Regions from separate parts of the Streptomyces sp. NPDC006529 genome, predicted to be linked through region 1. Evidence: riboswitches for the same ligand, from Rfam matches in the RefSeq annotation. Region 1 holds a riboswitch; the other holds the start of a gene.
What was found. Region 1 has a riboswitch for glycine ahead of gcvT (glycine cleavage system aminomethyltransferase GcvT). Riboswitches for the same ligand answer to the same signal wherever they lie in the genome.
Positions count from the first base shown of each region.

Region 2: another riboswitch for glycine. It lies ahead of gcvP (aminomethyl-transferring glycine dehydrogenase); the one in region 1 lies ahead of gcvT (glycine cleavage system aminomethyltransferase GcvT).

Region 1 covers NZ_JBEXPB010000047.1:21,036-28,230, forward strand. Annotated here, with positions in the region: gene ABZY31_RS25965 (enhanced serine sensitivity protein SseB C-terminal domain-containing protein) at 283-1,023, opposite strand; gene ABZY31_RS25970 (enhanced serine sensitivity protein SseB C-terminal domain-containing protein) at 1,106-1,840, opposite strand; gene ABZY31_RS25975 (AAA family ATPase) at 1,902-2,642, opposite strand; glycine riboswitch at 2,842-2,942, shown strand; gene gcvT (glycine cleavage system aminomethyltransferase GcvT) at 3,137-4,252, shown strand; gene gcvH (glycine cleavage system protein GcvH) at 4,380-4,763, shown strand; gene glyA (serine hydroxymethyltransferase) at 4,781-6,037, shown strand; gene ABZY31_RS25995 (L-serine ammonia-lyase) at 6,276-7,195, shown strand, end outside.
Region 2 covers NZ_JBEXPB010000029.1:8,949-16,143, reverse strand. Annotated here, with positions in the region: gene ABZY31_RS20390 (glutamate-cysteine ligase family protein) at 1-353, opposite strand, end outside; gene ABZY31_RS20385 (hypothetical protein) at 847-1,482, shown strand; gene ABZY31_RS20380 (DUF5999 family protein) at 1,747-1,953, shown strand; gene gcvP (aminomethyl-transferring glycine dehydrogenase) at 2,047-4,932, opposite strand; glycine riboswitch at 5,126-5,224, opposite strand; gene ABZY31_RS20370 (PRC-barrel domain-containing protein) at 5,339-5,719, shown strand; gene ABZY31_RS20365 (DNA polymerase IV) at 5,720-7,195, opposite strand, start outside.

The sequences.
Region 1 (7,195 bases):
TCTTGGGTGGGGAGTCTTCATGGGGCCCTCGATCACCCGCCAGACCCGCAGATGAATGGATGCGCAACCGTGATGTGGCGAGCCGTGACCCGCTATCCGGACTGCACTGACTCCTCAGCGGAGCAAGACCGTACGTTCGGTACGCAAACGGACATGCAGCCCAACTGCCGTTTCCGGTGCGCTATTCGGGCACGGGCGGCCGGTCCGGCCGGACCGGCCGGGGCAGCGCGAAGGCCGCACGGAACGCGGTTCCGTGCGGCCCTGAGAGGTGTCCGGTGCGTGTCAGTAGGCCGGGGCCTGGCCCTCGCGGTCGTAGAACGGGCGCGCCTGGGCGCGCAGCCACATCGCGACCGGGTCGTGCTCGTCCGCGAGCGCGACCGTGCACACCGGCACGCCCTCGGGTACGGCCCCCACGGACTGGCGCATCATCTCGCGCACCGACTCCAGCGCGGGCGCGGAGGCGTCGTAGAGGTCCAGCCCGACGGCGAGGTAGGGCGACCCGATCACCGGCTGTACCCAGGCGCGGCGCAGCGAGCGCACGGCGGGCGTGCGGTGGGCGTGCTGGGTGAGCAGTCCGTAGAACTGCGGGAGTTCGATCGAAGGCTCGGACAGCCGCAGCGGCCCCGCCGGCATCCGGTCGAGGCCGGTGGCGATCCGGCGCAGGTCGGCCCATGGGATGCCCAGGCCACCGCCCTGGGCGTGCGGGTTCAGCCACAGGCCCCAGCGGTCGGGGTAGAGGGCGCGGGCCACGTCGCGGCCGGTGACCACCTCGTAGCCGCGGTTCCAGCCGCTGGCGGCCAGCTCCTGCGGCGAGGTCACGCACGGCGCGTATCCGAGGCCCTCGACCTCCATGCCGCCGTACTGGGCGTCCGGCGATCCGGGCTGCCCGTGCCACAGCAGCATCCAGAGCCTGCCCTCGGCCAGCCCCTGGAGGAGCTGCTCGTAGCTGTCGTAGCGCCCGGGTGTCACCTGGCGCAGCATGTGCTCGACCTGTCCGGCCGCGGCCGTGCCTGACGCACTCACCCGGTACCCCTCCTCGTCCGCCCGTCGTCCCCGCGCACCCCGCCGCGCGTGCGGCCGGGCCATGCGGACAGCTTAAGCGCGACTACGGCAGGTAGAACGGGCGCACGCGCTCACGGATCCAAACGGCCACCGGGTCCTCCACCGCGTCGAGCAGGATCAGCTGCACCGGCCAGGGCGGCCGGACCCGTCCCAGCGCCCGCCCCAGGGCGTCCATCGGCGCGTTGCGGTGCTCCGGCTCCCATCCCGTCAGGCGGACACCGACGTACAGCTGCGGTTCCCCGCCCTCGACGCTCGCCAGGCAGCGGTGGGCGGAGGCGACCACCCCGTCGGCCCGGAACTCCTCGGCCGCGGCGGCCAGGAAGTCCACCGGGTCCTGCTGCCAGTCGGGCTCGTACAGGCGGACCCGGCCGCCGGCGGCCGTGCCGTCCAGGGGGCTGCGCCCGGCGCGGCAGAGCAGGGCCACCGCGGGCGGCGGCAGCGGGACGCCGACGGCTCCCTCGGGGTTCACGGCGATGCCGAGCTGTGGGGGCAGGCCGCGGGCGAACGCGACGGCGGGGGCGACGGCGAAGTCCATGCCGGGGCCGACGCAGGCCCGGAACTGGGCCTCGGAGCTGTAGACGGGCACGTAGGCGGCGCCGCCGATGTCCATGGTGGGCAGGTCCAGGGCCGCCGAGCCGGGGCCGCCGCCCGCGGGGAGCGGTACCCAGACCTCGCTGCGGGCCAGGGTCTCCAGGATCCGCGGCCCGGCTCCCGGGTCGCCCATCGCCGTACCCAGGACCGCTTCCAGTTCGTTGGCCGGCCAGCCGCTGCCCTGCATGCCCGTGTCTCCCCGTGTCCGTGCCGGTCCCGTCACTGCGGGGGACCGGTCACCGCCGAGGCTAGTGCGTCGCGGGGCCCGCGCCGAAGCCGATCCGGGTCACCCGGGCCGCCGCCGCCCGGTCGAGCAGGACGGCGGAGGCGCAGCCCGCCGGGAGCCGGCCCGCTTCGGCCTCGCGCACCAGCCGGGCGACCGCGCCGCGGTGCCGGGCGAAGGCGTACGCCGACACGCCGCGCCCCCGGGCCGCCTGCCCGGCCAGGGCCTCCTCGGCGGTGGCGTCGAGCAGCACCAGGTGCAGGTCGCGGCCGCGGCGGCGGGCGGCCCCGGCGAGCAGCGCCCGGACCCAGGTCTGCGTGCCGCAGTCGTGGACGACGGCGGAGTCCCCCGAGCGCAGCACGCGCCACAGCCCCCAGTAGTGCGCGGCGCGCACCAGGGGCCGGTAGGCGGCGTAGGGCAGCGCGCGGGGCATCCGGTGCTCCCAGCGCTCGCGGGCGTCCTGGGAGTCGATGCCGCCGCCCGCGACGGCGCGCTTGATGAGGGTGCTCTTGCCGCCGCCGGGCAGGCCGGACACGACGACGATGTCGCCCTCGGCGAAGCGGAGGCGGGCCGGGCCGCCGCGGACCGGGCCCCGGCCGCGCAGGTCCCGTACGGCCGCCGGGGCCGCGGGTCCGGGGCCGGCGGTCTCCCGCGGCCGGCGCTCCGGCCGGCCCGCCGCGCCGCCCGCCGCCGCACGCGCTCCCGGCACCCGCGCCGCCACCGCTCCCGCCGCCGTCGTCCCCGCCGCCGCACCGAATCTGCGCACAGTGATCGCCTCCCCCGGATCGGGTCACCAGGACCCTTGCCCCCTGAGTGTAAAGAGACGGTAATGCGGTGGACATGGTTCCGGTCGGGTCGTCGGACCGGGTGCGGGTCCGGCGGCCCGATCCGGGGCCCGCACGCCCATGCGGGCCCCGGCCGTGCAATGATGTGCGCCATCTGGACCCAACTGCATAAAGGCCGCTTGAATCCGCGCGGGAGAGTCCCGGGAGTTGCTGCGCACCCCGGGCGCCGAAGGAGCAAGACCCTCCCTTGAATCTCTCAGGCCCCGTACCGCGTGGATGAGGCAGATCTGAAAAGCGAGTCCGTACCGCCCCTTGGGCGGTGCGCGCTCCACCCAAGGTGCAAGTCGGGGAACTTCGGTGCGAATCGAGGAACTCCCGGCGAACCTCTCAGGTTCCGATGACAGATGGGGAGGATCCTCCTCGTCATGTCATGTCGATGCCCTGTCGATGCCCCGGGACCTTGGGAGCCACACCCATGAGCACTGCCCCCCGCCTGACCGCCCTCGATGCGCTGCACCGTTCGCTCGGTGCGACCATGACCGACTTCGCGGGCTGGGACATGCCGCTGCGCTACGGCAGCGAGCGCGACGAGCACAACGCCGTCCGCACCCGGGCCGGCCTGTTCGACCTGTCCCACATGGGCGAGATCACGCTGACCGGCCCCGAGGCCGTCAAGGCCCTGGACCACGCGCTGGTCGGGAACATCTCCACGGTGGGCGTCGGCCGGGCCCGGTACACGCACATCTGCCGCGAGGACGGCGGCATCCTCGACGACCTGATCGTCTACCGCCTCGGCGAGAGCGAGTTCATGGTCGTCGCCAACGCCTCCAACGCCCAGGTCGTCCTCGACGCGATCACCGAGCGCGCCGCCGGCTTCGACGCCGAGGTCCGCGACGACCGCGACGCCTACGCCCTGCTCGCGGTCCAGGGACCGCAGTCCCCGGCCATCCTGAAGTCGCTCACCGACGCCGACCTGGACGGGCTGAAGTACTACGCCGGTCTGCCCGGCACGGTCGCCGGGGTGCCCGCGCTGATCGCGCGCACCGGTTACACCGGCGAGGACGGCTTCGAGCTGTTCGTCGCCCCCGAGCACGCCGTGGAGCTGTGGCAGGCGCTGACCAAGGCGGGCGAGGGTGCCGGCCTGATCCCGTGCGGTCTGTCCTGCCGCGACACGCTGCGCCTGGAGGCGGGCATGCCGCTGTACGGGCACGAGCTGACGACCGCGCTGACCCCCTTCGACGCGGGTCTGGGCCGGGTCGTGAAGTTCGAGAAGGAGGGCGACTTCGTCGGCCGCGCCGCCCTGGAGGCCGCCGCCGAGCGCGCCGCCTCCGCCGCCCCGCGCAAGCTGGTCGGCCTGATCGCCGAGGGCCGCCGCGTCCCGCGCGCCGGGTTCCCGGTCGTGGCCGGCGGCCAGGTCATCGGCGAGGTCACCTCGGGCGCCCCGTCCCCGACGCTGGGCAAGCCCATCGCGATGGCGTACGTCGACGCGTCGCACGCCGCACCGGGCACCTCCGGCGTCGGAGTGGACATTCGCGGTACGCATGAGCCGTACGAGGTCGTGGCCCTGCCCTTCTACAAGCGTCAGAAGTGACGCTTCCCCCCACCGGGAAGCCCGCAGCGCAGCCCGCGGAACACACGTCGGCGCACGGGGCACCGCACGTCCCACCCCGTGAGACCCCTGTCCATCAGCACTCCCCCGCATCCAGGAGAATCAGGTCATGAGCAACCCCCAGCAGCTGCGTTACAGCAAGGAGCACGAGTGGCTGTCGGACGCCGTGGACGGCGTCGCGACGGTCGGCATCACGGAGTTCGCGGCCAACGCGCTCGGTGACGTCGTCTACGCCCAGCTGCCCGAGGCGGGCGCCCAGGTGACCGCGGGCGAGACCTGCGGCGAGCTGGAGTCGACCAAGTCGGTCAGCGACCTGTACTCCCCCGTCACGGGCGAGATCGTCGAGTTCAACCAGGACGTCGTGGACGACCCTGCGCTGGTCAACACCGCTCCCTTCGAGGGTGGCTGGCTGTTCAAGGTGCGCATCACGGACGAGCCGGCCGACCTGCTCTCCGCCGAGGAGTACGCCGCGCTCACCCACTCCGACAACTGACACCCCAGGGGATCCTGATGTCTGTTCTCAACACCCCGCTGCACGAGCTCGACCCCGACGTCGCCGCCGCCGTCGACGCCGAGCTCGTGCGCCAGCAGTCCACCCTGGAAATGATCGCGTCGGAGAACTTCGCTCCGGTCGCCGTCATGGAGGCCCAGGGCTCGGTCCTGACCAACAAGTACGCCGAGGGCTACCCCGGCCGCCGCTACTACGGCGGCTGCGAGCACGTCGACGTGGTCGAGCAGATCGCGATCGACCGGATCAAGGCGCTGTTCGGCGCCGAGGCCGCGAACGTGCAGCCGCACTCCGGTGCGCAGGCCAACGCGGCCGCGATGTTCGCGCTGCTGAAGCCGGGCGACACGATCATGGGCCTGAACCTGGCCCACGGCGGTCACCTGACCCACGGCATGAAGATCAACTTCTCCGGCAAGCTCTACAACGTGGTCCCGTACCACGTCGACGAGACCGGCCGCGTGGACATGGCCGAGGTCGAGCGCCTCGCCAAGGAGTCCAAGCCGCAGATGATCGTCGCGGGCTGGTCCGCCTACCCGCGCCAGCTGGACTTCGCCGCCTTCCGCCGCATCGCGGACGAGGTCGGCGCGTACCTGATGGTCGACATGGCGCACTTCGCCGGTCTGGTCGCCGCGGGCCTGCACCCCAACCCGGTGCCGCACGCCCACGTCGTCACCACCACTACGCACAAGACCCTCGGCGGTCCGCGCGGTGGCGTGATCCTGTCCACGCAGGAACTGGCCAAGAAGATCAACTCCGCGGTCTTCCCGGGTCAGCAGGGCGGCCCGCTGGAGCACGTGATCGCGGCCAAGGCGGTCTCCTTCAAGGTCGCGGCCTCGCCCGAGTTCAAGGAGCGCCAGGAGCGCACCCTGGAGGGCGCGAAGATCATCGCCGAGCGCCTGGTGCGCGAGGACGTCACCAAGGTCGGCGTCTCGGTGCTGTCCGGCGGTACGGACGTCCACCTGGTCCTGGTCGACCTGCGCGACTCCGAGCTGGACGGCCAGCAGGCCGAGGACCGGCTGCACGAGATCGGCATCACGGTCAACCGGAACGCCATCCCGAACGACCCGCGGCCGCCGATGGTCACCTCGGGCCTGCGGATCGGCACCCCGGCCCTGGCCACGCGCGGTTTCGGCGCCGAGGACTTCACCGAGGTGGCCGAGATCATCGCCGCCGCGCTGAAGCCGGAGTTCGACGCCGAGGACCTCAAGGCGCGCGTGTCCGCGCTCGCCGCGAAGTTCCCGCTGTACCCGTCGCTCTAGGGAGCGCCCACGGAGGGCCCGGGCCTGTTTTCCACAGGACCGGGCCCTCTCGCGCGAACGGGGGGACGGGCGGGCGGGGGCGTGAGCTGTCACACGTCCGCCCGCCCGACCCCCGGGTGACGCGTCCGGCCGCTGAGCCGTTCACCTCACCGCGTTAAGCTCGGCTGTCGGACAAAATCCGAACAATCCGCCTCTCCTGCCCCCTCCACCCCACGAGCAGACAAGGGAGTCCGCCACCGTGGCCATCTCCGTCTTCGACCTTTTCTCCATCGGCATCGGTCCTTCCTCCTCCCACACGGTGGGCCCGATGCGCGCCGCACGCATGTTCGTGAACCGGCTGAAGAAGGACGGTGTCCTCGCCCAGACCTCCTCCGTACGGGCCGAGCTGTTCGGCTCGCTCGGCGCCACCGGGCACGGTCACGGCACCCCCAAGGCGGTCCTGCTGGGCCTGGAGGGCCACTCCCCCCGCTCCGTGAACGTGGAGAGCGCCGACGACGAGGTCGAGCGCATCCGCCGGACCGGCCGGCTGCGCCTGCTGGGCGCGGAGATAGGTGACGGCCACGAGATCGCCTTCGACGAGCCGAACCAGCTGATCCTGCACCGCCGCCGGTCGCTGCCGTACCACGCGAACGGCATGACCCTCTTCGCCTACGACGAGTCGGGCACCCCGCTGCTGGAGAAGACCTACTACTCGGTCGGCGGCGGCTTCGTCGTGGACGAGGACGCGGTCGGCGAGGACCGGATCAAGCTCGACGACACCGTGCTGAAGTACCCCTTCCGCTCCGGTGACGAGATGCTGCGCCTCGCCAAGGAGAGCGGCCTGTCGATCTCCTCGATGATGCTGGAGAACGAGAAGGCCTGGCGCACGGAGGAGGAGATCCGCGAGGGCCTCCTGGAGATCTGGCGCGTCATGCAGGCCTGCGTCGCGCGCGGCATGTCCCGCGAGGGCATCCTGCCGGGCGGCCTGCGGGTCAAGCGCCGCGCCGCGGGCACCGCGCGCCAGCTGCGCGCCGAGGGCGACCCGCAGGCGCACGCCATGGAGTGGGCGACGCTGTACGCGATGGCCGTCAACGAAGAGAACGCGGCGGGCGGCCGGGTCGTCACCGCGCCCACCAACGGCGCCGCGGGCATCATCCCGGCGGTCCTGCACTACTACAT
Region 2 (7,195 bases), on a different contig from region 1:
GCGGCCTGCCGGTTGGCATAGGCGAGACTCGCGCTGAGTTCCTCGGCGAGCTGGTCGAATACCCGGCCGTCGAGCCGGTGCGGAAGTATGTTGACCTCCAGGTTGAACATTCCCAGTTCGGTCTGGAAATCGGGGCTCGCAATCCGCTCCAGTACCTGTGCATTCACCATTCTCGGCAAACCGTCGGAACCCGCGAGATTCAACTCGATCTCCAGCCCCATCATGTTCTTGGGGCGATCGAACCTCTTCTCCGCCAGAAGCCGCTCCAGTCCCTCCAGGCACTCGTGAAGCTTCCTCCGATACCGTTGCCGATCGGACAGGTCGAATCCGCCTGCCACGACCTTCTCCCCCATCGAAGCGTCCCTCCACGAGTGGGCCTGGCCCGGTCCACCCAGGCGCGCGTTACGGTCGATGATGCCCCGGCCCGGTGATCGATAACGCGGCGGGGTCACGACTGGCGGACAGCGCGCGCCGGTTTGGCCGACGGGCGCTATGGCACATTCATCTGGCAAGGGGCATCCTGCGAAGCCCCCTTCGCATTTTCGGCCGTCGCAATACCGGCACTTTCCAGCCGAGCACCCGTCGGGTAACCTCCGAGGTCAGCGCGAGATGTACGCGTGCGCGCAGCTCCGAATCCTCCGCAGCCAGACCGGTATGCGCCTTGTCCGCAATGGCCGGGACAGCTAGCCGAAACATTGCGTGAACACAGGTCGTATAAACTCCGCAAACGAGGCAGAGAGTTGGCGCGCGGCCATTGCCCCTCAGCCCCTCTCTGGCCCCAGAATGCGACAGCGCCGTCCGCACCTCCCCCGTTCCCCAGGTCTCCCAAGTGAGAGGCGACCCACCATGCCGCTGCATGTCCCTCCGGCCCCCGCGCCCGCCGTGCGCAGCGTCCTCGCGGCACTCGGTTCCCCCACCGCCGTCCACGAGGCACTCACTCCGGCGCTGCGGGCCCTCCCGGGACCGCTGACGCCCGAACTCCCCCTCCCGGTGCACGTCCTGGACCGGCTCCAGTTCCTGCCCTCGGCGGCGGGCCGGCCGCCCCGCACCCGGCTCACCGGCTGGCGGTTCCTGATCCGCGGCGGCGACCGCTTCGTGGCGGCCGCGGACACCCGGCTGACGGCGGACGGCTGGGTCTTCTCCCACTTCTTCGAGGGACCTTACGTCGCCGCCACCGAACGCGCCCTGCGTCAGGCGGAATCCCTCGGCAAGAACTACCAGCCCCGGCTGCTGTCCGTACCGGAGCTGTACATGCTGACGCTGTGGCTGCACGAGGGGGTCGGGGCCGACCCCGCCGCCGGACTGCCCGCCGCCGCGGACCTGCTCGTGCCGCTGGCACCCGCCCCGCCCGGCATCGCCCCCTACCGCCCGCACCCGGTCTCGGAACTGCTGCCCGTGCTGACCCACCGGCTCACCCGGCAGAACGCGCCGCGCCCCGAGAGCCCGCCGGTGCCGCCGACGATGGCGGCGCCCGCGGCCTGACGCCCGCGCCCCGGCCGGGTTTGCCCATTCGGCCTAGCCCGCTGGGGCCCCCTGCGAACCACCCGAAATGACAGGGGAGTTGAGCTGAACCGCCCGCACGGGTGATGCGTCATCAATCTATGAGGACAGCTGCCGGAAATCCCTGCGGACGTCACTCCGTAGGGCAACACTGGACCCTGACCACACCGATTGATACGGGGGGCGGCCATGAACGACGCATCGAGCCGCAGCACACAGACCACACCGCAGCGAAAGAACGTATCCATGTGCCAGCATCAGCCACCGTGCCCGTCAGCCGACTCCGCCGACCGGGAGGCCGCGCACCCGGTGGCCCACCACCCGGAACAGGGCTGGAGCCTGCTGTGCAACGGCGTCCTGCTCTTCGAGGACACCGGTGAGCTGCTGCCGGACGGCCGGATCATCGACCCGCACCGCCCCCTCGCGGCGGCGCACGGGGTGAAGGCCGCCTAGGGAAAGCGCCACGGGAACACGAGAGGGGCCGGTCCGGGAGACGCACTCCCGGACCGGCCCCTCTCACATGTCAGCTGGGGTGATCAACGACCCTCAGTTGTCGTACTCGTCCAGCGGAGGGCACGAGCAGACGAGGTTGCGGTCGCCGAACGCGCCGTCGATGCGGCGGACCGGCGGCCAGTACTTCTCGGCGGGGCTCAGCCCGCCCGGGAAGACGGCCTCGTCACGGCTGTAGGGGTGGTTCCACTCGCCGCCCAGCGCCGCCGCCGTGTGCGGGGCGTTGGCCAGCGGGTTGTCCGCCGACGGCCACTCGCCCGCCGCGACCCGCTCGATCTCTCCGCGGATCGCGATCATCGCGTCGCAGAACCGGTCGATCTCGGCGAGGTCCTCGGACTCGGTCGGCTCGATCATCAGCGTGCCGGCCACGGGGAAGGACATCGTCGGCGCGTGGAAGCCGTAGTCGATCAGGCGCTTGGCGATGTCGTCGACGCTCACGCCGGTGGACTTCGACAGCGGGCGCAGGTCGATGATGCACTCGTGCGCGACCAGGTTGCCCGGACCGGTGTAGAGCACGGGGTAGTGCGGCTCCAGGCGCTTGGCGATGTAGTTCGCACCGAGCACCGCCACCTGGGTGGCGCGCTTGAGGCCCTCGCCGCCCATCAGGCGCACGTACGACCACGAGATCGGCAGGATGCCCGCCGAACCCCACGGAGCGGCCGAGATCGGGCCGACGCCCGTTTCCGGGCCCGCGGTGGGCTGGAGCGGGTGGTTCGGCAGGTACGGGGCCAGGTGCGCCCGGACACCGACCGGGCCGACGCCCGGGCCGCCGCCGCCATGCGGGATGCAGAAGGTCTTGTGCAGGTTCAGGTGCGAGACGTCGCCGCCGAAGTGACCCGGCTTGGCAAGGCCGACCAGGGCGTTGAGGTTGGCGCCGTCCACGTAGACCTGGCCGCCCGCGTCGTGCACCTGGGCGCAGATGTCGGCGACGTGCTCCTCGAAGACGCCGTGGGTGGACGGGTAGGTGATCATCAGCACGGCGAGCTCGTCGCGGTACTGCTCGATCTTGGCCCGCAGGTCGGCGGCGTCGACCTCGCCGTCGTCCGCCGTCTTGACGACGACGACCTTCATGCCCGCCATCACGGCGCTGGCGGCGTTGGTGCCGTGCGCGGAGGAGGGGATCAGGCAGACGGTGCGCTGCTCGTCGCCGTTGGCCCGGTGGTACGCCCGGACGGCGAGGAGACCGGCCAGCTCGCCCTGGGATCCGGCGTTGGGCTGGAGGGAGACCTTGTCGTAGCCGGTGACCTCGCAGAGACGTTCCTCCAGCTCGGTGATGAGCGTGAGGTAGCCCTCGGCCTGCTCGACCGGGGCGAAGGGGTGCAGCTGGCCGAACTCGGGCCAGGTGACCGACTCCATCTCGGTGGTCGCGTTGAGCTTCATGGTGCAGGAGCCCAGCGGGATCATGCCGCGGTCCAGCGCGTAGTCCTTGTCCGAGAGCTTGCGCAGGTAGCGCAGCATCGCGGTCTCGGAGCGGTGCTGGTGGAAGACCGGGTGGCTCAGGTACGCGTCGGAGCGCAGCAGCCCCTCGGGCAGCGCGTCCGCGGTGGTCTCGTCCAGGGCCTCGATGTCCGCGGTGACGCCGAAGGCGGCCCACACGGCGTCGATGTCGGCGCGCAGGGTCGTCTCGTCGCAGGAGACGGAGACGTGGTCGCCGTCGACCAGGTGCAGGTTGACCCCGGCCGCGCGGGCGGCGGCCACGACGTCGGCGGCCTTGCCGGGCACCCGCGCGGTGACGGTGTCGAAGTACGAGCCGTGGACCAGCTCGACTCCGCCGGCCGTCAGGCCCGCGGCGAGCAGGGCGGCGTAGCGGTGGGTGCGGCGGGCGATCGTCCGCAGGCCGTCGGGGCCGTGGTAGACGGCGTACATGGCGGCCATGACGGCGAGCAGCACCTGCGCGGTACAGATGTTGCTGGTGGCCTTCTCGCGGCGGATGTGCTGCTCGCGGGTCTGCAGGGCCAGGCGGTAGGCCTTGTTCCCGTCGGCGTCCACCGAGACGCCGACCAGGCGGCCGGGCAGCGAGCGGGCGTGCTTGTCCTGGACGGCCATGTAACCGGCGTGCGGACCGCCGAAGCCCATCGGGACGCCGAAGCGCTGGGTGGTGCCGATGGCGATGTCCGCGCCGAGCGCGCCCGGGGAAGTGAGCAGGGTCAGCGCGAGCAGGTCGGCGGCGACGGTGACGATCGCGCCCAGCTCGTGCGCCTGGTCGATGACCGGCTTGATGTCGCGGACCGCGCCGGAGGCGCCCGGGTACTGGAGCAGCACTCCGAAGACGCCGCGCTCGGCGACCTCGGCCGGGATGCCCCCGGACAGGTCGGCGACGACGACCTCGACCCCGGTGGGCTCGGCGCGCGTCTGGATGACCGCGATCGTCTGCGGCAGCGTGTCGGCGTCGATGAGGAAGACGCCGTCCTTGACCTTGCCCACGCGGCGGGCGAGCTGCATGGCCTCGGCGGCCGCGGTGCCCTCGTCGAGCAGGGAGGCGCCGGAGGTCGGCAGACCGGTCAGGTCGGCCACGACGGTCTGGAAGTTCAGCAGGGCTTCGAGGCGCCCCTGCGAGATCTCGGGCTGGTAGGGCGTGTACGCCGTGTACCAGGCCGGGTTCTCCATGACGTTGCGCAGGATGACCGGCGGCGTGAAGGTGCCGTAGTACCCGAGGCCGATCATCGGCCTCAGGACCTGGTTGCGGTCGGCGAGGAGACGCAGCTCGGCGAGCACCTCGGCCTCGGTGCGGGCCTCGGGGAGGTCCAGCGCCTCGGCGCTCTTGATGACGTCCGGCACCGCGGCGGCGGTCAGCTCGTCCAGGGAGCCGTAGCCCACCTGGGCCAGCATCTTCGCCTGCGCCTCGGCATCCGGGCCGATGTGGCGCTGCTCGAAGGGGATGCCTCGCTCCAGCTGGGAGAGCGGAATGCGGTTGGCGGTCATGTACGGAGGCCTCCTGGTCGTACGACCTGCGAGGGGCACCACGGCGCGGGCACCCGGACGGCCTCCCCCTCTGTCATGTCAACCTGAGAGCTTCACCGGGCCTGCGGGGGTCGCCCGCGGGTCCGGCTTTCACCGTCGGTGAGGAGGGGTGGCGGAACTGCTGTCCGTCACCCGCCCTGCTTTCCAGAGTGGCCTCGTCCGTGCGGTACGTCTGCCTGAGAGATTCCGGGGAGGAGTTGCTCCTTCGGCGCCTCCGGCGAACTCGATCGGAGGACTCTCCCGCACAGGGTCAGCAGCCGTTCCCCAGCCTACCAGCGAGGATCTGGGCCCTTCCTCGAGTGGCCCCCACCGCGGAAATGCACTTTTGTAGTCATTACGGAGGAGTTGCGACCAAAAGGAGGCGACCGTGCAGACCGACATCGATCCGCGCAGCCTGATCGGCCGCAAGGCGTTCGACCGCAATGGCACCAAGATCGGCACCGTGGACGAGGTCTACCTCGACGATGCCACGGGCGTCCCCGAATGGGCCGCCGTACGGACCGGACTCTTCAGCCGGGACGCCTTCGTCCCCCTGGAACCGAGCGAGGTGGTGGGCGACACCCTGCGGGTTCCCTTCGAACGCTCCCTGATCAAAGAAGCCCCGGACTTCGGGGTCGGCCGCCACCTCTCGCCGGAGCAGGAGCTCCAGCTCTACCACCACTACGGCCTGGACGTGACCTTGCCGAGTGACTTCCACCACGGCGACCGCGAGCGCGACTTCGGCCGCCTGGCGGGCGACGAAAGCTGATCACTCCGTTTCTTCGTCTTCTTTGGCATGTTCCCCGGCCAGCGGCAGCGGATCGGACGACTCCAGTTCGGGATCGTCCACCCGGAAGGTCCGCACCCGGCCCGGGGCCGATCCCGGCTGCTCGAAGCGGACGGTCACCCTCCCCACCCCGCTGCCCTGCACCCAGCCGGGCCCGTACACCGCGTGCCGTACGTCGATCCCCGCCGACCAGCTCCGCTCCGGAGCGGGGGCGTCCTGGGTGACGGCGCCTACGGAGGCCACCGCGTCGGCGCCCCCACCCGGCCCCGGCGCACCCGCGGCCGGCCCCTGCGCATCCACTCCCGCCCTCGCCGGGCCCCCGCCGGGATCCGCCGGGGCATCTGCCCGGGCGTCCGCCTGGGTGCGCGCCTCCGCTTCCGCCTGAGCCTCCGCTTCCGCCCGCGCCTCCGCCTCCGCCTGTGCTTCGGCCTGGGCGAACAGGTCCTCCTGGGTGAAGTCGGCCAGCCCGGACACTCCGACGCCCAGCAGCCGCACCCCGCCCGTGGTGTCGACCCCCTCCAGCAGCCGCGCCGCCGCCTCCCGGACCACCGCGGGGTCGTCCGTCGGCCCCCGCAGGGTCTCCGACCGGGTCAGCGTGGAGAAGTCGTAGCGGCGCACCTTGAGCACGATCGTGCGGCCGGAGTGCCCCGAGGCCCTCAGCCGGACCACGCACCGCTCCGCGAGCCGCTGGACCTCGCCCCGGATCCGCACCCGGTCGTGCAGGTCCACGTCGAAGGTGTCCTCGACGGACACGGACTTCGCGTCCCGCTCCGCGACCACCGGCCGGTCGTCCAGCCCCAGCGCCATCCGGTACAGGGCCACCCCGTGCGCCCGCCCCGTCATCCGGACCAGCTCGTCCTCCCCCGCCTCGGCCAGCTCCCCCACCGTGGTGATCCCGGCCCGGCGCAGGTGCTCCCCCGTGGCCGGCCCCACCCCGGGCAGGGTCCGTACCGACATGGGTGCCAGCAGCTCCCGCTCGGTCCCCGGCTCGATCAGCAGCAGCCCGTCCGGCTTGGCGCCCTCGGAGGCCACCTTGGCCAGCATCTTCGACCCGGCCAGCCCCACCGAGGCGCTGAGCCCCGTCGCCGCCCGGATGTCCTCCCGCAGCCGCTCCCCCGCCGCCCGGGCCCCCGCGGCGTCGAAGGCGGCCCCACCGGCCTCCAGGTCCACGAAGGCCTCGTCCAGGCTGAGCGGCTCCACCAGCGGCGACATCGCCCGCAGCCGCGCCATCACCAGGTCGCTGACCGCCCGGTACAGGGTGAAGCGCGGCACCAGGTACGCCCCGTTCGGGCACAGCCGCCGGGCCTGGGCGGTGGGCATCGCCGAGTGCACCCCGAAGCGCCGCGCCTCGTAGGAGGCGGTGGCGACCACCCCGCGGGGCCCGAGCCCGCCGACGATGACCGCCTTCCCGCGCAGGCTCGGCTTCGCCGCCTGCTCCACGGAGGCGTAGAAGGCGTC